DNA from 4 places in the Marinomonas algae genome. Region 1 is predicted to be linked to each of the others. Evidence: predicted binding sites of a transcription regulator. Region 1 holds the regulator's gene; each other region holds the start of a gene.

The links. Region 1 encodes sigma-54, which starts transcription at its own class of promoters, with help from an activator protein. Its sites were predicted from a motif close to TGGCACNNNNNTTGCTNT; they were not measured.
Region 2: glnT (type III glutamate--ammonia ligase) is a predicted target of sigma-54. The motif match lies at 2,562-2,579, and genes of this name have one in related genera.
Region 3: glnL (nitrogen regulation protein NR(II)) is a predicted target of sigma-54. The motif match lies at 1,090-1,107, and genes of this name have one in related genera.
Region 4: ACMUMQ_RS04735 (HAD-IIB family hydrolase) is a predicted target of sigma-54. The motif match lies at 1,670-1,687, and genes of this name have one in related genera.

What each region holds. Positions count from the first base shown of each region.
Region 1 is NZ_JBLIXK010000006.1:173,521-179,426, reverse strand. It holds gene ACMUMQ_RS10635 (YhdP family protein) at 1-270, shown strand, start outside; gene yjgA (ribosome biogenesis factor YjgA) at 366-899, opposite strand; gene mgtE (magnesium transporter) at 906-2,261, opposite strand; gene ACMUMQ_RS10620 (HPr family phosphocarrier protein) at 2,270-2,539, opposite strand; gene ptsN (PTS IIA-like nitrogen regulatory protein PtsN) at 2,549-2,998, opposite strand; gene ACMUMQ_RS10610 (RNA polymerase factor sigma-54) at 3,016-4,488, opposite strand; gene lptB (LPS export ABC transporter ATP-binding protein) at 4,564-5,289, opposite strand; gene lptA (lipopolysaccharide transport periplasmic protein LptA) at 5,290-5,799, opposite strand; gene lptC (LPS export ABC transporter periplasmic protein LptC) at 5,783-5,906, opposite strand, start outside.
Region 2 is NZ_JBLIXK010000007.1:17,539-23,444, reverse strand. It holds gene ACMUMQ_RS10795 (GltB/FmdC/FwdC-like GXGXG domain-containing protein) at 1-163, opposite strand, end outside; gene ACMUMQ_RS10790 (class II glutamine amidotransferase) at 178-1,077, opposite strand; gene glnT (type III glutamate--ammonia ligase) at 1,122-2,456, opposite strand; gene ACMUMQ_RS10780 (helix-turn-helix domain-containing protein) at 2,697-3,353, shown strand; gene ACMUMQ_RS10775 (DeoR/GlpR family DNA-binding transcription regulator) at 3,639-4,427, shown strand; gene ACMUMQ_RS10770 (ABC transporter ATP-binding protein) at 4,424-5,425, shown strand; gene ACMUMQ_RS10765 (ABC transporter substrate-binding protein) at 5,460-5,906, shown strand, end outside.
Region 3 is NZ_JBLIXK010000003.1:92,645-98,550, reverse strand. It holds gene glnA (glutamate--ammonia ligase) at 1-929, shown strand, start outside; gene glnL (nitrogen regulation protein NR(II)) at 1,137-2,222, shown strand; gene ntrC (nitrogen regulation protein NR(I)) at 2,219-3,655, shown strand; gene ACMUMQ_RS06660 (DUF3461 family protein) at 3,806-4,183, shown strand; gene tsaC (L-threonylcarbamoyladenylate synthase type 1 TsaC) at 4,323-4,880, shown strand; gene ACMUMQ_RS06650 (divergent polysaccharide deacetylase family protein) at 4,978-5,906, opposite strand, start outside.
Region 4 is NZ_JBLIXK010000002.1:81,368-87,273, reverse strand. It holds gene ACMUMQ_RS04740 (glycosyltransferase family protein) at 1-733, opposite strand, end outside; gene ACMUMQ_RS04735 (HAD-IIB family hydrolase) at 796-1,617, opposite strand; gene ACMUMQ_RS04730 (DMT family transporter) at 1,758-2,645, shown strand; gene ACMUMQ_RS04725 (YHS domain-containing (seleno)protein) at 2,846-3,319, shown strand; gene ACMUMQ_RS04720 (hypothetical protein) at 3,889-5,133, shown strand; gene ACMUMQ_RS04715 (phospholipase D-like domain-containing protein) at 5,222-5,906, shown strand, end outside.

The sequences.
Region 1 (5,906 bases):
CCTTCTGCAGAGTTGGTTGTAGAAGGGAAGGCGGACATTGTAAATGAAACATTAGATGAGAAATTGACGGCAACTTTTCCGTTAACAGGCACTTTACCTCTCGCTGGCTTATTGCTTTCCACGCCTCAAATTGCCGGTTTGCTCTTTATTACGGATAAATTGATTGGTGATCAATTGTCTAAGGTGACCAGTGTTCAATACAAAGTAGAAGGTTCGTTTAATGATCCGGTTATTACGCCCATTAAGTATCGACCTTTGGAGAAAAAGTAACTAAGTTTTACTTTTGGAGGCTCTTTGTCTCACATAAAAAAAGCTCTAGCTATTTGCATAGTTAGAGCTTTTTTTATGACTTATTTTTTTAGGTGTTACTTAAGGCCTAAGCGTTTTTCTTCTGCTTCACGTAAAAAACGAAACAGCTTTTTACGGTTGGTTGTGTTGCTTCCTTGTGACACTTCTTTCTGAGATAGGCGAATAAGCTGTCTAAGTAGTTGTATGTCTTCCATGTTTGGATTTTCGTCTAGATATTGAGACAGAACCTCTTTACTGTTTTCACCGACTAAAGCGTCTCTTTTGGCTTCTAATTGATGAAAAAGCTTATTGTATGCGGCTGAGGTGGAGTCAAATAAAGCCACTCGTTGAGCAATCGCTTCATGATCTTCCGTACGCATGATTTTGCCTATGTACTGTAAATGTCTTCGTGATGCTTCGTGGTGTTTGATTCTTTCTGCTTCTGCAATGGCATCGCGTAATGTGTCAGACATTTCAACTTTCTTAAGTTGGTTTTTGCTTAACTTAAGTAGCTTTTTACCAAGATCTTGCAAAGCTTCCATTTCTCGCTTGATCTGGGTTTTGCTTTTAGGAATGTCGTCTTCATTTTCAAATTGATCAAAGTCTGTCATGGGAACCTATATTAAAAAGATGGTAGCAAGGCCAAGGAAGGAAAGAAATCCAACAACATCGGTTACTGTTGTAAGGATTACGCTTCCGGCAAGAGCTGGGTCTATACCGACTTTCTTCAATAAAATCGGTAAAAGTGTGCCTGTCGTTGCGGCAAATAAAAGATTAATGATGATCGCGCCCGCAATGATATAGGCAATCTTCATATTGTCAAACCAAAGTGCGGTGAGAGCGGCAATAATTGTTGCCCATAAAAGCCCATTAATAAGGCCAACAATGAGCTCTCTGTTTAACAACCAGCGAGTGTTGGTGGTGCCTATTTGGTCGAGCGCGATGCCGCGTATTACCAATGTGAGAACTTGAGAGCCTGCGATACCGCCCATACTGGCGACGATAGGCATGAGAATGGCGAGAGCAACAACTTGGTCTAGTGTATCCTGAAATAACCCAATGACATAAGAGGCAATAAACGCCGTCACCAAATTGACTCCTAGCCATACAGCGCGGCGCCTTGTTGTTTTCATAATAGGGGCGAATGTATCTTCGTCGTCATCAAGACCAGCCATGCTTAGCATTGAGTGTTCTGCTTCGTCTCGAATGACATCAACCACGTCATCGATCGTGATTCGCCCTAGAAGCTTTTTGCTTTTTCCATCAATAACAGGGGCAGAAACAAGGTCCATTTTTTCAAATAATTGCGCTACTTCGCTGGCAGGTGTTTCAGCTTCAATGACGGTGTATTCTGTTTCCATGATATCCCGAACGATATCGCTGGTGTCTGACACTAATAATTTTGTGAGAGGAAGTGTGCCTAATAAGCGGTCAGATCGGCTAACAACCAGCAGGTTGTCTGTCATATCAGGGAGAATGTCGTGTCTTCTTAGGTAGCGAAATACAATATCAATCGTTATGTTTGGACGTATTGTTATTGTGTCTGTATTCATTAAGCCACCGGCAGAATCTTCCGAGTAGCTTAAGAGAGCTTCAACACGCATTCTGTCTTGCGTTGTCATGGACGCAAGAACTTCTTTTACAACGGTTTCAGGTAGGTGTTGTAATAAATCGGCTAAGTCATCGCTTTCGAAATTTTCCGAGAGCTCTATCAGTCGCTCGGTATCCATGTTTTTCATGAATTGAGCGCCGATATCTTCACTTAGGTATTGTAGTACTTCGCCTTGGTTTTCTGAGTTAATTAGCTCCCATAAAAGCTTTCGCTCTTTAGGCGGGGAGGATTCGAGTAATCGAGCAACGTCCTGCGCAGGTAGCGCACCGTTAAGTAAATAACGGATTTGCATGGTGGCACCGGATTCAAGAGATTCGGTGACTGTCTGCAGATGATTAGTTAGAGTTGCTTTCTCTGACATATAAAGTGTTACTCATCTTCACCAAAACGATTATTGATCAGTTCTATTATGGCTTTTAGAGCGTCTTCTTCGTCATCTCCATTGGTTTTAATATGAATTTCGGTGCCTTTTCCTGCAGCGAGCATCATCATTGCCATAATGCTTTTTCCGTCGACGTTACGACCTTCTTTTTCGATGGTAATATCACAGGAGAAGCGAGAAGTTGTTTCAACAAGCTTTCCTGCTGCTCTAGCATGCAAGCCAAGTTTGTTGATGATAGTAATAGACTCTTCTTGCATGCATGTTTCCTATATTAACGAATCAAATATATTGAATAGCTCTTCGTTTGTTTGAGCGGTTCTTAGTTTATCTAAAGATTGTGGCGATTGTGCTAATTCTGCAATTTGCGCCAATGTCGACAAATGAGAGTCGCACTCGTGAGGTGGAACGATGAGGGCGAAGATCAAATCTACTGCTCTTTTGTCAATAGCATCAAAGTCAATCGGATTTTGTAATGACATTACAACGATTGCCGTATGATTAGCAGACTCCAAACGGCAATGAGGAATGGCTATACCATTTCCTATACCAGTACTACCAAGTTTTTCTCGGCCTAATAAAGCGTCATAAACCGCTTCGTTATCGCAATGCAGTTTGTTAGATGCGACTTCCGCTAAGTTCTCAAGAACGCGTTTTTTGCTGACAATCTCTTGTTTTGCAAAGACAAGTTCTGCTTTCAATAATGATTTTAATGGCATGGTAAAATAGTGTCCGTTTAGATCAATCGCTTGCGTTCATTGGATGGCGGTATGTTCATCGCCTCGCGGTATTTTGCGACAGTACGACGGGCAACTTGTATGCCTTGGTCTGCCAAAATAGTCGCTAGTTTATTATCGCTTAAAGGTTTTTTCGCTGGCTCATCTGTTACTAGCTTTTTAATCATGGCTCGTATCGCTGTAGAAGAGCATTCTCCGCCAGATGCTGTATTGACATGGCTAGAGAAGAAATATTTAAGTTCAAAAATACCTTTTGGTGTGTGTATGTATTTTTGAGTTGTCACCCTAGATATTGTTGATTCGTGCATGCCGACTTCTTCTGCTACATCGTGAAGTACCATGGGTTTCATGGCTTCTTCACCTAATTCAAAAAAGTCAATTTGACGGCTTACAATACAGCTGGCAACTTTCAGAAGGGTTTCATTTCGGCTTTGTAGACTTTTCATGAACCACTTGGCTTCTTGTAATGATGTCTTAATATAGCTCGCGTCCTCGGGTGTTGAGGCGGTGCTAGCCATAGCAGAATAAGTTTCGTTTATTTTGACTGGCGGCAAAGCGTCGTTGTTTAGCTCTACTTGCCAACTGCCATTGCGCTTTTTGACAGAAACATCTGGAATGACATAGTCCGTATCGTCTGCATCAATAACAGAGCCTGGACGAGGATTAAGTTGCTGTATTAGGCTAACAACTTCTTTGAGAGCTTCGTCTTTGAGCTTTGTTTTTCTGCTTAATTGCGCAAAGTCACGACTACCGAGAAGTGGCAAATAATTGTCAATCAAGTTGTGCGTGCTTTTGTATAAAGGATGGTTTTGAAACGCTTCTAACTGAACTAAGAGGCAGTCTCGTAGATCGGTAGAGCAAACACCAATAGGATCAAAACGCTGCAGTCTATGTTGGACGGCCATGACCTCTTCTATATCAAGCTCTTCTAGTTCGATAGAAAGAGACTCGCAGATATCGTCTGGTGTAATACTTAGGTAACCATCTGGCTGTACGCATTCAATGATTGCGTATGCAATCTCAATGTCTCTATCAGACATGTGAGTTAAATTTAATTGCCAGATTAAGTGGTCTTGTATGCTTTCTGCTGGCGCATTACGGCTTTCGAAGTCGCCGTCACCTTCATAGCTATTGTTGTCGCTGATCGCGGCAGAGCTTTGATAGGTGTCATCCCAGTTGCTGTCTATTGAGAGCTCTTCAGGAATGCTTTCTGTCCATTCTGATTCAACACGAGCTTCTTCACTTGTATTGACATCAGGTGTTTCTGGTGTGCTTTTGGATTCGATGCTGGCTGGTGCTTCTACTTGCCCTTGTTCGTCATCGTCAAGTTCAAGAAGAGGGTTTGACTCAAGAAATTCATGAATTTCTTGTTTAAGATCCAGCGTAGAAAGCTGCAACAAACGTATCGCTTGCTGTAGCTGAGGTGTCATGGTCAGCTGTTGACCGAGTTTTAACTGTAAAGACTGCTTCATGGAGCAACTCTTTTTATTTGAGTGAATTGGAACGAGTTATGCATACTACTCCCTTTCTGCAGTAATGATAAGGGGTTACAGGCGGAAGTCGTCACCTAAATAGACTTTTTTTACCTGTTCATTGTTAATAACTGTACTGGCATCACCAGAAGCAATGATATATCCGTTACCCACAATATAAGCTTTATCGCAGATGTCTAAGGTTTCTCTGACATTGTGATCTGTGATTAGAACGCCAATGCCGCTTTCTTGTAAGTGTTTAATAATAAGTTTGATATCGCCAACAGAAATAGGGTCAACACCAGCGAAGGGTTCGTCTAAGAGAACGAACTTTGGATTCATTGCTAGTGCTCGTGCAATTTCTACACGGCGTCTCTCGCCACCAGATAAGGCCATGCCTAAGTTCTTTCTGATATGGGTAATATGAAATTCTTCTAATAAATCTTCAAGCCTGGATTTTTTCTGGGCTTTTGTGAGTTCTTTGCGTGTTTCTAAAATCGCTAAAATATTGTCTTCAACAGACATTTTTCTAAAAATGGAGGCTTCTTGTGGTAAGTAGCCGATACCTTTTTGTGCTCTAGTGTGCATGGCGTTACTGGTGATGTCTTTACCATCGATAAATATGCCGCCTGCATCATTGGCAACCATTCCAACTATCATATAAAAGCATGTGGTTTTGCCTGCGCCGTTAGGGCCAAGCAAACCAACGGCTTGCCCTGACTCAACTGAGATGGAAACATCTTTTACTACTTGTCGTTTTTTGTAGCTCTTTGCTAGGTTTTTAGCTTCTAGAAGGGCCATTTAATTTGTTTCCTCAACTAATGGAGGTTGAAACGTCATTGATACTCTGCCTGTGCCTTTTTTTTCTGCACTAAAGGCTCCATCACTAATAGTGTAAAGGATGTAGTCGGCGGATATAAAGTTGTTTAGCTTGCTTAACTGTCCATTGCCTATAATTTCTAGTTTGGATTCAGTGATAGAGTAATGGATTTTATTGCCTTTGCTGGTAACAGTGTTGCCAGTTGAATCGATTTGTTGGCTAAATTTTGCGGGTTGCCCCAAGGCTTCTAAGCGACTGAATTTTTTTGTCTCTATATCAGTTACAACTTTTAAATATTGTGCCTGTATTTCAATAGAGCCTTGCTTAATGAAGACATTGCCTTTGTAAATGGCTTCTCCAGTATTTTGGTTAAAAGAGGCTTCATCAGCTTGAACTTCTATGGATTTATTTATGTCGTCTGGTAAGGCATAAGTGTATTGACTTAATAAAGTTGAAATTAGCAAAGCGCTAATATTAATCAAGTGTTTCATATGTTCCTCTTACAGATCCTGTCATGATGACTTCTTCTGAATTGATATAGGTCGTAATTTTGTCAGCGGAAGCTTCTCCTTGTGTGGAGACTAGCATCGGACTTCCT
Region 2 (5,906 bases), on a different contig from region 1:
CTTGAATCGCCACATTCACCGGTGCATCCAAACCCACCGCAAGGTTGTGACTGCCCTTTGGGTTAGTCACCGTCCAATCCTTTTCTGTCAATGTTGACGCTTGCTCATGGAGAGCTTGGTTAAGTTCACGAACCGAGGTTGTAGCCAAATCAAATTCTTTCATTCTTTGCTCTCCTATTACTTGCGTTCCCAGATGTAAAATGTCGCTGGCTCTGGTTCCCAGACAGTCGCGTTCTCAATACCAGGTAAAGAGGCTAAAGCTTGATACTCTGATGCCATGGCAACATAGTCTTCCGTTTCAGCCAAAACCGCTGGTTTACAGGCAATAGGATCGCGCATTACGGCAAAGCCGTCTTTTGTACCAATGGTGAAAGTGAAGAAGCCATCTAGGTCTTTTAACGCATTTTCCAAAGCTGTCTGCAAAGAGTCGCCATTGTTCAAACGCCACGTTAAATAGCCCGCTGCCACTTCAGAATCGTTCTCTGTTTCAAAGGTAATGCCTTCACGCTTTAGGCGATCACGCAAACGGTTGTGGTTCGATAGCGAACCGTTGTGAACAAGGCAAAGATCAGAACCAGTTGAGAACGGGTGACTGCCTTCCATCGTTACAGCGGATTCAGTCGCCATACGAGTGTGACCAATAATGTGGCTTCCTTTCATACGACTTAAGCTGAACTTAGAAGTAATGTTTTCTGGCAAACCTACTTCTTTTAAGATCTCAATGGATTGACCCGCACTTAAAATCAACACGTCTGATGCATTGGCGCCTAGCCACTCTCTTACGCTCGCTTCGCTTGCTTCCAGTTTAAGCACAGCAACATTGGCGTTTTGCATCCATTCAATAGCGCAACCTAAAGCGCCAGTTAAGGACTCAGTTAGACCTGCCCAATCGTAATCTTCCTTTGGGTGTCTTAACGTAAACTTCACCCAATCACCGGTAACATCATCACCGTAAATAGCAAAGCCAGCACTGTCTGGGCCACGATCCGTCATGGCAATCAGCATAGGCTCAAACAGCTCACCTAATTTGTTCTCATATTTATCATTTTTAAGATAAAGACCTACTATTCCACACATGGGCGAAACCTCTATTCAATTTAATTGCTGTAAAAAGATGATGATTAGAAAAACTCTGCGTATTTCGCCACTTCCCAATCAGAAACATGGCGCTGGTATTCACCCCACTCTGCACGCTTCACATTTAAGAACTCGGCAACAATGTCGCTGCCCATTGCTTCAACAAACACTGTGTCTTTTTCTAGCTCATCCAAGGCATCGCCCAAGTTCTGAGGCAGAATAGAAATGTTTTTCGCAATGATTTCTTCTAGGGAAAGGTCGTATAAGTTGATGTTCATTGGCTCGCCTGGATCCAGTTCACGCTCAATGCCATCCATACCAGCGGCAATAAGAGCTGCGTGTACTAAATATGGGTTACAACCAGAATCAGGGAGGCGGAACTCCAAACGACCATAAGGAACACGAACCAAAGCAGAACGGTTGTTATCGCCGTAACATTCGTAAGCAGGCGCCCATGTTGCACCAGAGCTGTTGCCGCCTACGACAAGACGCTTGTAAGAGTTAACGGTTGGAGCGGCAAACGCACAAATCGCCTTAGCGTGTGCCAGAATACCAGCGGTAAAGTGATAAGCCATTTTCGACAAGCCCATTCCATGCTTATCGCTGTCATCGTTGAATAAATTCTTACCAGATTCATCGGTGATGGATAAATGGAAGTGCATACCATTACCTGTTTTATCTGCAGCAGGTTTTGGCATGAAGGAACAAATCATTCCCATGTCGTTCGCAATTTCACCAGCGGCCATACGTACAAAAGTAAAGCGGTCAGCTGATTCCAATGCATCGCCGTAGGTGTAATTGATTTCAAATTGGCCGTTAGCATCTTCGTGGTCAATTTGGTAAACATCAAAATCAACCGCTTGAAGCGATTCCACAAGGCGCTCAAGGAAAGTACGAGAGCGAGACAAGCCTTTATAGTCATAACATGGCTTCGCCAAGGTATCCGAGCTGTCTACTGGCAATAATTCACCACGCTCACCTTTTTTAAACAGATAGAACTCAGGCTCTAAGCCTGTGTTCAGCGTCCAACCTTTTTCGTCTAAACGCTTCAGTTGTTTTTTCAATACAACACGAGAGCAATATGGATGTTGCTCACCGTTTACGTAGCCGTCACACGCCATACGAGCGTAACCTGGCTGCCAAGGAACAATGCTTAAAGTAGAAAGGTCGCCTCGTGCTAAAAAGTCTGGGCCATGTGGCTCCATAGCAAGGCCCGATACAGCGAAACCAGCGAAACCAGCACCTGTATTCACCACATCAAAAATATTTTTTGCCGGAACAGATTTCGTCTTCGCAACACCGTGGATGTCCACAAACTGGGCTAAAACGTATTTAATCTGATTGTCTTTCAAAAAGTTTTCTACTTCATTGGCTTGCATTGCATGTCTCCTAAGTAAGTTCCACAACCTATAAGAATTACGAAAGTTAAGTAATTTCTACTTACCTAATGTATTTCTCGTAGGGAAAGTATTATTCTCTTAAAGAAAGCAAAACGCTTGCCAATAAATTAACTGAAAGGAATTTATTTTTCCTGATAGGAATTAAGTCACTAAATTCAAGGGATTCGGAAAAAGTAAATCTGCTATAATTAGACAAAGGAAATGATAAGGCCCCTTCAAATGAAAAAAGATGCACCATCTAGGCACATACAAGCCCTCAAAAAGGGCGAAATAAGTCATGAGCGTACTGGGTCACCGCGCTTACGACTGGAAGATTACATTGCGATGCAGGTAAAGCGTAAACGCATGGCACAAGATTTAAAGATTGCAGACGTCGCAAGAATTGCGAAGTTGAGCCAAGGAATGGTGAGTAAAATAGAAAATGCGCAAGTGTCCACCAGCTTAGACACGTTAGGTCGACTCTGTGATGCGATCGGTCTGTCTATTTCACAGCTCTTTGCAGACTATGACCGCCCTGAAGGCGATGCACAGCACACAAAGTCTGGTCAAGGAATGGAGGTGGTTCGAAGAGGAACAGAAAAAGGCCATACATATCACTTGCTGAATTACACAAGAGGCGAAACTCAACTGGTCGAACCTTTTTTAATCACAATGGATGATGCCAGTGAAATCTTCCCGACCTTTTCACACCCTGGTCAGGAATTTATCTACATATTAGAAGGTGAAATTATGTACCGTCACGGTAATAAACTTTATCACCTGGAACAGGGCGACTCTTTATCATTCGACTCAGGCATCCCTCACGGACCTGAAGTACTTTTAAAGGTGCCAATCAAGCTTTTGTCTTTTATCACTCACAGTGGTCAGGACAATTAATCATTAAAAGGGCTTTATCTCATTCAATAAAGCCCTTTTTTTATTAGCACAAGTTAGCCACTTCTTAGACGTATTTTTCCCCACCAATACATCGCGACCCCCAGCAAACTCGCCCTCCTCTCCCTCATACGTTCATTAACAATAACAGCAGCCGATTTAGTCCAGATATTCATCCGACACAGAAATTCCAACATTAATTAGAAATGCAACGAAACTGTAAACAAACCTTCATACGAAACCAATACTATTTCGAACAACAAGATTTAGCGCACTTTAAGGTTTCGTATGATAGAAGAAATATCAGAAAGACAAGAAGAGATTCTTAGTTTACTTAAACGTCATGGTGGAAAAATTTCCAGTGCAGAGCTCACTGAACACTTTGACGTGTCTGTTCAAACGATCCGTAAAGACCTGCATATACTTAGTGAGCTGGCTTTAGTAAAACGGATCCACGGCGGCATTTGCTTACCTGTACAAAGCAATAATTTGTCTTTTTCTAATCGACAAATTATTCACTTGGAAGAAAAGAAAGAGATCGCCAGAAAGCTGGTTGAATATCTGCCGGAAGGTTGCAGCATATTTTTGGGCATAGGCACCACGCCAGAACAAATTGCTCGCCATCTTATCCATCATCCTGGACTCACGGTGATTACCAATAATCTAAATGCGGCCATTGCCTTATGTGAGAACCCCAACATCGAAACACACATGGTTGGTGGCCGCATTCGTGCCACGGATCAGGACGTGGTAGGAGAAGATGCCACACATTACTTTCGGAAGTTTCAGGTCAATTTTGGTATTTGTGGCGTGGGCGGTATTTCCAACTCTGGCGATTTACTCGACTTCTCTCCAGAAGAATCCCACCTGTCCCAAGCCATTTTAGAAAATTGTGAACAACGATTGTTAGTGGCAGACCATCATAAATTCGAGCGCAGCGCGCCGGTAAAAAGCAGTCATTTGAAATGCATCGACATCTTCTTCACCGATCAAATATCCAATGAATTAAATCAACTTTGCCAACAATTAGGTGTGAAAGTTGAGTTATCAAACGATGAACCTCTGAGGGCATTATGAGTTTTTTAAGTATCACTAGTTTAAGCAAGGAATATGCTCATCACTGTGTCGTGGACGATATCAATTTCACCATAGAGCAAGGCGAATTTCTGTCTTTGCTTGGCCCAAGCGGTTGTGGAAAGTCAACTACCTTGAACATGATTGCGGGTCTTGAATCGCCCACAATGGGTCAAATTCACCTTGGGAATAAAGACATCACTCACCTTCCACCAGGAAAGCGTGAGTTGTCTATGGTGTTTCAGTCGTACGCGCTTTTTCCACACCTCTCCGTTAAGGAAAACATCTTATTTGGCTTGAAAGCACGCCGTGTGGACAAGCAAGAACAAATTAAGCGACTAAAACACGCCATTGAATTAGTGAGCTTAGAAGAACACCTTAACAAAAAACCTAGCCAGCTCTCTGGTGGGCAATGCCAACGGGTGGCGCTGGCAAGAAGTATTGCTTCTCAAGCCCCTCTTTGTCTGATGGATGAACCCCTTTCAAACCTAGACACAAAGCTGCGCAATGAAATGCGTAACGAATTACGTCACCTGCAAAAGTCGTTAGGTTTGACTGTGGTGTACGTCACCCATGACCAGATTGAAGCTATGAGTATGGCAGACAAAATCATCTTACTTAACCAAGGCAAAGTAGAGCAACAGGGCTCTCCAGAAAGCTTTTATCAAGCACCTGAATCTACCTTTGTTGCCAGTTTTATTGGTCATCCACCAATGAACCTGATGACAGGTCATGAACATATCATCGGCGTCAGACCTGAGCACATAGAAGTTCAAGAAGTTGGTCACAAGGCAAAGATCAACAGCTGCGATTACCAAGGTGCGGCCACCATTATCAATGTCGACGTGATAGAGGGGCCATTTAAAGGCTCAAAAGATATTCAACTGTCCCTAATGGGTAAACACCAACTAACAGAAGGAAGCCACTTAAACATTAATTGGTCCGAGCAAGAGCAACATCTGTTTTCCAAATCCACTGGCAAGCGTATTGCCAGTCTATAACATCGTTAAAATCAACCTGAAAGGAGCTACTGCAATGCGTTCAAACATTAAAAAACTTCTTACTTTAGGAGCGATAGGGCTGAGTTTTTCGGCTCTTGTACAAGCTAAAACAGAATTAACCATGTATTACCCAGTGTCTGTTGGTGGCGCTTTAACCAAAGTCGTTGACTCTATTGTTGACGATTTTGAACACCAAAACCCAGATATTGATGTAAAAGCCATTTATGCGGGCAACTACAACGATGCACGAGTAAAAGCTTTAGCGGCACTAAACAGCGGAAAGCCTGCGCAATTATCCGTGATGTTCTCCATTGATGTGCATGAGCTAATGGGGCTAGACGCCATTGTGCCTTTTGATGACGTCATTTCCACGGCTGATGAACGTAAGTGGCTAAAGAGTTTTCACCCAGCATTGATGGAAAATGGCATTGTTGATGGTAAAACCTACGGTATTCCTTTCCAGCGCTCTACCATTGTCATG
Region 3 (5,906 bases), on a different contig from region 1:
CAAACAAGAAATTTGAAGGCGGCAACATGGGCCACCGTCCAACTGTTAAAGGCGGTTACTTCCCAGTACCACCAGTTGACTCTCACCATGACCTTCGTGCTGCAATGTGTGGCGCAATGGAATCTATGGGCTTGGAAATCGAAGTTCATCACCATGAAGTAGCAACTGCTGGTCAAAACGAAATCGGCGCTAAATTTAACACACTAGTTAAAAAAGCAGACGAAGTTCAAATCCTTAAGTACTGTGTACACAATGTTGCTCACGCTTACGGCAAAACAGCGACATTCATGCCAAAACCAATCGTTGGCGATAACGGTTCTGGTATGCACGTTCACCAATCTTTCTGGAAAGATGGCGTTAACCAATTTGCTGGTGACCAATACGCTGGTCTATCTGAAACAGCTCTTTACTACATCGGTGGTATCATCAAGCACGCTAAAGCGTTGAACGCATTCACAAACGCTTCAACTAACTCTTACAAGCGTCTTGTTCCAGGTTTCGAAGCACCAGTTATGCTAGCTTACTCAGCTCGTAACCGTTCTGCTTCTATCCGTATTCCTTACGTTGCAAGCCCTAAAGGCAAGCGTATCGAAGCTCGTTTCCCTGATCCAACCGCTAACCCATACCTAGCTTTCGCAGCTATGTTGATGGCTGGCCTTGACGGTATCAAAAACAAGATTCACCCTGGTGATGCAGCAGACAAAGATTTGTACGATCTTCCAGCTGAAGAAGCAGCAGCTATCCCACAAGTTGCTGGCAGCCTAGAAGAAGCGCTTAAGTGCCTAAGCGAAGACCGTGAGTTCTTGACTCAAGGCGGTGTATTCTCTGACGACATGATCGATGCTTACATCGACCTTAAAGCAGGTGAAGCTCAACGCGTTGCAATGACAACAACTCCTCTTGAGTTCGAACTTTACTACAGCGTTTAATCTTTAAAACTGCTCAGTAAACACGAAAGCCTCGATTTAGATCGAGGCTTTTTTTTGCACTTAAAAAATGCACGCCACATGACGCACCACAATTGTGCGTATTATTTTTTGTTTAAAACAGATACCTTATATATATAAGCCATTTCAAAGTGCCCAATGTTGGTTCGCTTTTTGCACATAGTGAATGGTCAATAAAGAGGCTTTGTTTTGTATAGTTTATTAATCGATCATCTATCTACCGCTATTATTCAAGTGAATAATAAATTAGAGATAGAATACTTAAATCCTGCTGCAGAAATGCTACTCGCGGTTAGCCGTCGCCGAATTTATGGCAACGACTTAAGCTCTGCTTTTCGTGAAAACGAGAACAGTATCAGTGCCTTATATTCTGCTATTGAGACAGGTCATGCCTTTACGAAACGTGAAGCAGAAATTGAGCGAGTAAATTCAAAAAAGCTTTTCTGCGATTACACTGTGACGCCAATTATGGGGTCATCAAACGCAACAGAAAGCCTCATTATAGAACTCTACCCTCGCGATAGAATGAAGCGAATTTCCCAAGAAGACGAAATTATTGCGAACCACGAAAGCAGCAAAGAATTAGTTCGTGGGCTTGCCCATGAAATTAAAAACCCATTAGGTGGAATTCGTGGTGCTGCACAATTAATTAGCCGTGCATTTACTGACGAAGCTTTAAATGACTACACCCAAGTCATTATTGAAGAATCTGATCGTCTACGAGACCTTGTTGATCGTTTGCTAGGTCCAAGACAAATCCCTAAAAACAAGCCATTAAATATTCACAAAGTGCTTGAGCGTGTTCGACAACTGATTTCCGTTGAAACGGACAATAAAATCAAATTGATTCGAGATTATGACCCAAGTATTCCAGATTTAATCGGCGACGAATCTCAGCTGATACAAGCGCTGTTGAACATTACTCGAAATGCCATGCAAGCTTTAATGGAAGACCAAGACAGCCAGCAAAAGACGATTCGCATGGTCACTCGTACCTTGCGCCAATTCACTATCGGCTCCAAACGACATCGTCTAGTTTGCAAAATCAGCATTATCGACAATGGGCCAGGCATACCTGAATCCATTATGAAAACGTTATTTTATCCCATGGTTAGTGGCAGAGCTGACGGAACCGGACTGGGCTTATCCATCTCCCAATCGGTTGTTCATCAGCATCATGGCATCATCGAATGCAATAGCCACCCACAACACACCGAATTCAATATATTAATTCCCATTGAGACATCAGTCCAAGGCCAGGAGAAAAACACATGACACAAGATGAAACTGTATGGATTGTTGACGATGATCGCTCTATTCGCTGGGTATTGGAAAAGACTCTAGAACAAGAAGGCATCCAATGTCGTTTGTTTGACTCGGCTGAAAACCTCGTCAACATGATAGACAAAGAACAGCCAAGCGCCATCATCAGTGACATTCGCATGCCTGGCATGGACGGTTTAGAGCTTCTTGATAAGCTGCAAAATGACCACCCTTACCTGCCTGTTATTATCATGACAGCACACTCAGACCTTGAAAGTGCCGTCGCATCTTATCAAGGTGGTGCATTTGAATATTTACCAAAGCCATTTGATGTGGAAGAAGCGGTAAGCCTTGTAAAACGCGCTATGCTGCACCACAAAAATTCACGCCCTAGTACGGATGATATGCCTGAGGAAGAAGCCGTTCCTCAAGTAGACAAAGAGATCATTGGTGAAGCACCAGCTATGCAAGAGGTCTTCCGTGCTATTGGACGACTTGCCAATTCCAATATCACCGTCTTAATCAATGGTGAATCTGGTACAGGTAAAGAATTGGTTGCTCAAGCACTCCACACTCACAGCCCTCGTTCAGCGAATCCTTTCATCGCCTTGAACATGGCAGCCATTCCGCACGATTTAATCGAGTCCGAATTATTTGGCCATGAAAAAGGCGCATTTACTGGCGCAAACACACAGCGTCGCGGTCGCTTTGAACAAGCAAATGGCGGCACCCTGTTTCTAGATGAAATTGGTGATATGCCAGCGGAAACACAAACTCGTTTGTTACGAGTTTTGGCCGATGGGGAGTTTTATCGCGTTGGCGGCCACACACCTGTAAAAGTAGATGTACGCATTATTGCGGCGACTCACCAAAACTTAGAAACCTTGGTGCAAAAAGGTTCGTTCCGTGAAGATTTATTCCACCGCTTAAACGTAATTCGCATTCATTTGCCTAAGCTTGCTGAACGCCGCGAAGACATTCCTAAGCTTGCCCGTCATTTCTTGAGCCGTGCTGCAGAAGAGTTATCTGTTGAGCCGAAAATACTCACTAAAGAAACGGAAAACTACCTTACTCAGCTCGATTGGCCAGGGAATGTTCGTCAGTTAGAGAACACCTGTCGCTGGTTAATTGTGATGGCGTCTGGCCGAGAAGTGCTCGTTGAAGATTTACCACCAGAGTTGCTGACTTCCGTTCCTCAAGAACAACCTTTTGCTTCTTGGGAAGATGCGCTTAAGAACTGGGTAGACAGCACGCTAGCAACAGGCCAAAAAGGCATTCTTGATCAAGCTGTTCCTAAGTTTGAACGTATCATGATAGAAACCGCTTTGGCGCATACTGGTGGTCGTCGTCGTGATGCTTCCCTTCTATTGGGCTGGGGACGAAATACGCTTACCAGAAAGATCAAAGAGTTGAATATTGATCACGCAGAGCAAGACGAAGATTAATCACCTCCCATAAAGATGAGATAGCATAGACAGGCTTAATACGTCATTGTCTGTGCTATCTCAATTTTCTACGCATTTTGACTTGCTTTTATACGTGCAATCCCATACTAATAAAGTCTGTTAACTGATTATTAATGAAGGGAAATGGTTATGTATCCAACACTTCAATCCATGGGCATCACAAGCATCCAGGATATTGAAAAATTCACGCTTCGCTATGAAGGCGGAAACGACGTTTTAAAAATTTACTACCGTCGCGAAAAAGGCTCTTTGCTTCCAAAAAGTAAAAAGTTCAAATTTGGCCGTTCTACAAAAACTGTACTTGCAGACGGTGGTCAACAAACTTATCGCCAAGTACAAGAACCTTCCTTAACTGTTCTACGAGCAATGGAAGAACTAGAAAAAATCGTTGGTAGACAGCATGAAGAGAAAGCCACGAAAGAAGATCTAGTGAAAGAGCTTGAGCACCTAGAGAGAGTTATGACGAACAAAATTCAAGAAATTAAGGCAAAAATTGACGCCATGTAATTTGGCTCTCTTGAAACATACATACCTAGTTTCTGCTCACATTGGCTGACCAACACAGTCAGCCAATGCCTCACTAGCTCCACTCAGCATATCCCGCTACAATTCCCGTTTTACTATTTCTTTTTGAGTATTAACTTTTATGAATCTTGTTCGTTCGCCTTCTGAGCTTGCCACTATTCTCAAACAAGGTGGCGTTATCGCCTACCCAACCGAAGCGGTTTGGGGGCTAGGTTGTGACCCTTTCAATGAGTCTGCTGTAAGACGAATTCTGGATCTTAAATCTCGACCAGAATACAAAGGGCTTATTCTTATTGCAGGAGCTGAACAACAGCTAACACCTTGGTTAAATACCTTAGAACCCAAGGTTGCCGACCGACTCCTTAGTATTAACGAAACACCTACTTCTTGGGTCGTGCCAGACACAAGCATCACTCCAAGTTGGGTCAGAGGGGAACACCAAAGCGTCGCTATTCGTTTGTCTCAACACAAGCCAGTTCAAGCACTTTGTGAAGCATTCCAAGGCGTCCTTGTATCGACATCAGCCAATCCTGCAGGGTTAGATCCAGCGATGACAGCGGAAGAAGTAAGTGCTTACTTTGGTGACAAAATCGATGCCATTTATGATGCGCCGTTAGGTGGTGCTTCCCAGCCGTCACAAGTTCGAGACATCATTTCAGACACACTTTTCAGAGCCTGACATATAAAAAACCTGTGCAAAACAACATAAGTTATTCACAGACACAAAAAAAGCGACATTTAGCTTTGTGTATAAGCAAGATGTCGCTTCGTTTATTCTATTTAGTCAAAGGCTTAGCTAAATCAGGAGCCAGTAGTATTTTAGATAAAGGAACAAGAACAACGCCATCTTGCTCTAAGCTTTCTAAACGCTTTTTAAGATAGGACGTTGTTTCTGGATAAGGGTGACCAATTGCCAGCGCACTACCATGACGTCGCGCAAGCTTTATCAAACGAGAGAACTGCTTATCAATCGCTTTTTCAGTACGAATATTGTCTAGGAAGACATCTCGTGTCACTGTTTTCAAACCATGCTCTTTCGCTATTTTTTCCGCGACACTTTTTGGACTCGTTAAACTGTCGATAAAGAAAAGCGAGCGACCTTGTAACACTTCCATTACCCACGTCATCGAGTCAGCTTTCGTGGTGAGTAAACTTCCCATATGGTTATTAACGCCCTGTATTCCAGACAAACCATCCAAGTCTTTTTTTAGTGTTGCCTTCAACTCTTCTTTTGTCATCTTTGCATATAAGCCGCCAGGCCCAAGCGCCAACTCTCGTTGGTTTTCCATAGGAGCGTGCAATAAGGTAATGCGTTGCTGCTCCTGTGAAGTAACAGCCGTTTTTTGTGCGTAAGGTGTTTCTGGCAAGATCGCGAGCGCGACTTCTTTAGGTAACGCGAGAGAGGCTTCCATACCTTGTCGGTTGTAACCCAAGTCATCAATCAAAATAGCGATAACAGCTTGCTCTGGGTAAGAATCCGCTGCCTCTGTTTCAGGAGGAAAAACATTTTCTTGATCCACTTCAACTTCAACCTCAGTCTCAGTCTCAGAAGCAACAACTGGCTCTGGGGTTGAGTCTTGTGGCCTTTCTACCAATGGCTTTTTTACCAATGATTTCTCATCAGTCGATTGAGTTTCAGGTAATGCATTCTTCAACGCTTCGTATTTCAGTTGCTCATCCAAAAAAGGCGCAAGCGCTGGCTGCC
Region 4 (5,906 bases), on a different contig from region 1:
CCCAATCACTTGGAATACGTAAATCTGTCATAACATCGCGGCGGAAGGAAAACTCGCCAGCAAGTGGGTATTTGTAGCTGTCTAGGTAATCTAAATAGTCTAGATGACCGAATACTTTTTTCAAGGAGTGAAGCAAAGGGGTAACCAATAAACGGCTCACGCGACCATTCATTTTGCCGTTGGCAGCACGAGCATAGAAACCTTTACTGAACTCGTAGTTGAAGTTTGGATTCGCCACTGGGTAGATTAATCGTGCTAATAACTCTCTGTCATAAGTCACAATGTCACAGTCGTGCATGGCAATGGATTCTGCTTTACCTGCCGCTAAGTTGTAGCCCATGCAAAACCAAACATTTCGGCCTTTACCTGGATCAGAAGGGGAAAGGTGCTCGCCTTTCAAGACACTGTCGATTTCTCTTAATCGAGGGCCATCATTCCAAAGTACCTTGTAGTTTTGCGGTAACACACTAAAGAATTCTAGAGCATGGCGGTATTGCTCTTCTGTTGCTCTGTCCAAGCCGATGATGATTTCAGAAAGGTAAGGAACCTGTTGCAAATGCTTAATGATATTCGGCATTGCGTCTGTTTCTAATTCAGAATATAGGCAAGGCAAAATAAGAGACATAGGACGTGTTTTTGCAAACTCGCACAACTCTTTCTCCATTTCCTCTAACGGGCGGTTCGCCAAGTTATGGAGTGTCGTAATGATGCCGTTCTGATGAAAATCGCCCATGAAAATCTCCTAATAAAATACAAATAATAATTTTTGTTTGAGTAAATCCGAAAACAAGAAAGCTAAATAATGCCTTGTTTGCTTAATACTAAATCTATGGCTTGCGCCCAACCTTCCGGTCCATAACCATCCGTCAACCACGCGTCGATACGATTAGGGACTTCTGGTGGCGCATGCACTGGTGAACGTATAACAACCGGAATGTCGGCTTCGCTTAACATGCCAATGTCATTTTCACCGTCGCCCAACGCCATAGTGGTAATTTCCTCGTCACTTTGGCTGGCGTATAAATCGGTTAGCCAAAGCATGGCATTGGCTTTATCGCAGTGTTTGCCCATTAAGTGGGAGAAACGACCGCCTTTTTGAATTTGCACACCAAAAGGCGCTAGGTATTCTCTTAACTGGTTTAATGCCACGTTTGAATCTGTCCACACCATAGGTTCAGTGAACTCTCGTTGCATGGCTAATGTGGCGTTTTCTTCACTCAAGCCGGTTAATGTCATCAGCTCTTGGCAGGAAATATCGCTGAAACGCTTGAAGGTGTAGTTGTCTTTTTGGCTGTCGGTTAGCTCAATCAGAGTGCTGCGCTTAGGGCCAAAGGCTTTTACCCAATAGTCTCCGCAATCTTCTAATTCTTCATCGATAAAAAGGGATAAATGCTTAGGAATGTAAACAGCAGAGCCATTCTCTACGATGAAAGGATCTTGGTGATCCAACGCTTCTCGCAAAGAAAGTAATTCATGAAATGTCTTGCTGGTATTGATAACACAAGGAATAGAAAAGGTTTTTAACGACTGTAATGCCGTTTGTGCGGGAACAAAACTGTATGTGTGATGGTCAAGTAAAGTGCCATCTAAATCCGAAAATACTAAAAGACTCGTCATGTAGATTCCATATTTAGGCGACCAAAAATAACTGGTCGGCGTTACTGTTAGGCTTGCAAAACTGGTGCCAGTGATTGAAACTGGCCGAATTTCTCCAACTAAGGTACTGGTTCAGGTTAACTGAACTTTTAAACAAATAAATGACAGCTTCACTACGGTTATATGTCTTAATTGCTCTCTCCTTATTAGCCTTCGCGGCCAACTCCATACTCTGTCGATTAGCGTTAGATGGCGGATTAATTGACCCAGCAAACTTCACCATGTTGCGCTTAGTCAGCGGTGCTATCACCTTGGCATTGCTTTGTGTTTTGCAAAGCATGAAGCAAAACAGCACCTCTCTAAAAAAGGTGTGGTTAGAGGGTAGTTGGTTATCTGCGTTTTCGCTGTTTATTTATGCGATTGGCTTCTCTTACGCTTACGTCACATTAGAGACAGGGATTGGCGCGCTGATACTTTTTGGTGCTGTTCAACTAACACTGATTCTGATGGCGGTTTGGGCAGGGCAGAAGCTTAAATCCCTTGAGTGGATCGGCTTACTCGTTGCCTTTGCGAGCTTTGTGTATTTGGTCTTCCCAACCTTGTCTTCGCCTTCATTGGTTGGCTTTATCTTAATGACATTCGCAGGCATTGCTTGGGGGCTGTACACTTGGCGCGGGAAGATTTCTTCACTGCCATTATTCGCGACTGCATCCAACTTCATACGCACTGTACCTATCCTAATTATTGCTTTGATATGTATTGGTTTTTTGGAAGGCTACAGCTTAACAACCGCCAGTTCAGAAGGAATATTATTCGCTATTGTTTCAGGGGCTTTAATGTCAGGTGTTGGCTACGCACTTTGGTACGCTGTACTGCCTTCACTTAGTGCTTCTTTAGCGGCTGTTTTGCAATTGTTAGTGCCAATTATCGCAACGATTGGCGGCGTTATTTTCGCCAGTGAAGCCGTGACTTTGCATCTCATTATTGCAACCGCAGGTGTATTAGGTGGGGTTTTGTTGGTCATCTTAGGGAAAAAGAAAAAAGCTTAATTTGCACTTTTTTGGTGCGATAGGTTTTCATCGCATCAAAATAGACAAGCCTGTGAGTCAAAACAGGGTGCTTAAAAAAGTATTAAAATGAACTCAAAAAGCCAAACTCCTGTTTGGCTTTTTTCTGCCTAAATAAAGCGAAAGGAACTTTATAGAGAGATAAGCGTTCTTAATAAAACTCAGCAAACATAAGAGAAAGAATGATGAAAAGTAGAATGTTAGCTCAATGGTTTTTCTTTGTAGTATGTATTCTATCTGGCTCTGCTATGGCGAATGAACCTGTGAGTACAGGATATTGGAGCAACTCGGCCATCGGCGGGCACGATGTATTAGATTATTATCGTGAAGGTGTTGAAGGCAGTAGCCCAGTGACAAAAGGCTCTAATCAATTTGTGGTGACATGGAACGGCGCAGAGTGGCATTTCGCAAGCCAAGCGTCAGCGGATAAATTTGCCGCCAACCCCGATACATACGTTCCCCGTTACAATGGTTTTTGTGCCAATGCACTGGCGTTAGGCGAGGGTTTAATTCCTACTAGCGGTCAGGTTTGGGAATTTTTTGGAGAAGAGCTGCATTTGTTTTTTGCAGAGCGCGGGCGCCAAAGATGGCTAAATGGCGACTGGAAAACTTACCAAGCCCAAGCAGATAAAGCTTGGCAAGCTTCTCTTAACTAAGGTGATAGTCCCAAGGGATGAATTTCTCTTTGACCTAAGCTCAGCCTCAGCATCTGAAGCAAACCAAACACCACTGCTCGACGTTACTCTTCTAGGAAACCGTTTGACCTCGCTCTAGGTGTTTGGCTTGCTCCAATTTAGCATTTCCGCCTTCCGACATAAGTCACACTTTAGTGTGACAAAACCTCAAGGGTCGAACCCCTTTTTGAGCGACAAAACCTCACAACCACAGAAGACATCATCAAAAAGGGCTTTGACCCTACTGTTTGATACTGGTAAATCCGTTTAACTCACGTTACATTCATGTCATAACGGAATGAAAATAAAGTGACTAACGGATGGTTAACCCTCGTAAAATCCCTTCTTTTTATTCCTTTGAAAATAACGCGCACGCTCGTTTTTCCATTTTTGTTTTTTGTGAATAGCTTTATAAAATACTAACAATTCAGTTAGTTATAGAGGTATTTAGAGAGTTTTTAAAATGTGTAAACGCTCATGCGCACTATTAAAATGCTATGCATAAACACGGAGTACAAAAGTAGATGTATAGAAGAGGCAGGGAAAACACTTTGTTTTGGGATGGCGATTTAAGCGCAGCCTTAGATAATCACGCCAAATCAGCCAAAGATAAAGTTGACGCTATCCATCAAGACCAGTTTTTAGCGAATCCAATCGATGATTTGGTTGCCCACATTGTAAATGATTTATATGTCACCCCATTAGAACTCTATGAAGATAGAGCAGAAATGGATCAGCAAGAAGTCAGGGTAGATGTAAGCCATAATGGCAACCGAAATTCTTTCGGTGATAGTGGCCCAATAATGATTCCAGGAATCAAAGTTACCATATCAATTCCATATACGGGTGACCCTTCACTGTGGAAGCTAAAGCCAAACCAGTGGAGGCCGACTATTCCACATGGAGATATTCGCTCGCCCAATAGGGATGGTGTTGGCTATCTGGATATTGTTATCCAGCAACCAACCGATGACCCTCAACAACAAATAAAGGCACACATTGACGACGTCCTTGATGGGGTTAGATTCTATATCAATGGCCAGTCCTCACAGATTGAAGGGCATAACCAAGCTCTTGAGGTAAATGTTAGAAGGCTCGTAGAAGCTAGGAGAGAGAGACTAAATAAGCATGATGGCCTTGCCGACTTTCTTAACATCTCAATGAAAAGGAACAATTCTGCGCCTAGTTTTAAACCTATCGATATTAAAAAGAAATTAGTGAAGCCTTTACCTCCGTCACCTCAGTCTGGCTATGCGGCAGAGCCTGGTATAACAGTGGAGGATTATGAGCATATTCTCTCAGTTATCCGGCATGAAGGTGCCACCTTTGAGGCTACACCAAAAACTTATGCCGTTCACGACGAAGAAGAACTTCGGGATATCATTCTTGCGCACTTGAATGGGCATTATAAAGGCGCAGCCTCTGGCGAAGCTTTTAGGAAGTTAGGCAAAACAGATATAAAAATTGAGAGTGACAATAGAGCGGCATTTATCGCTGAATGTAAAGTCTGGCGAGGTGCTTCCGAGCTTAGCAAGGCCATAGACCAGCTACTTGGATACCTTACATGGCGCGATTGCAAAGCATCAGTGATTATATTCAATAAGCATAACAAGAAGTTCACCGAGTTACTGGAGAAAACTCCAGAAATATTGAAGTCTCATCCTCGTTTTAAAAAACACGTAAAAGATGTTGGTGAGGGAGAGTGGCACTTTGAATTTATGTCCAAAGACGATGATAGTCGCCTAATTCAATTACGTGTCTACGTATTTGATATCTACCATGATTCAAATGCATAACAAAGCCAGCCAGAGGGACTTCCGTACTGCGTGCTCCAGCCCCTGCTGGCGGCGTTATATTTTTTCGATGTAGGTGAAACTCTCAATTATGAATATTGAAGCATATTTTGAAGATATTGATCGGGAAATAATAAAACTACTTCGTTCTTCCCGTAAATCAGTTCGTATTTGTGTAGCGTGGATTAGTAAGCAGGTTTATGCTCCTGTTTTACAAGGGTTAGCACTGAGAAGAGTGAAAGTTGAAGTAGTGTTTAATAATGACCCAACAAACACTAATCACGGGTTATTGACCACCAATTTATATGCTACATATGCAATTGATACTAGGTTAGCAACAGCATTTATGCACAATAAATTTTGTGTTATCGATGATGAAATTGTGATTACAGGTAGCTTCAACTGGTCTAGAAAAGCAAAAGACAGTTTTGAAAATATTGTCGTTATTAAACAAGATTATAAATTAGTAAAAAAATTTCTTCATGAATTCTATGATTTGGTGTCTTACTATCAAGCATTTTCATCAAACTACGTTGAAAAATGTCATTGCAGATCTAGTAGTTACAATCTCGCAATCATGGGTTCTGAAAGCGGTATTTATGAAGAATCCAAAATAGATGTTTGGACTTTATGTGTTAAAAATCAGCATGTCAGCCATGTTGGAGAAGAATATGAACAATACCTCCAAACCCAACTTGGAATGAAAGATACCCCTATTTGGGATGATGGTTATTATGACAAAGAAAGCATGCTGAATGAGTTTTATCAAGAAAGGG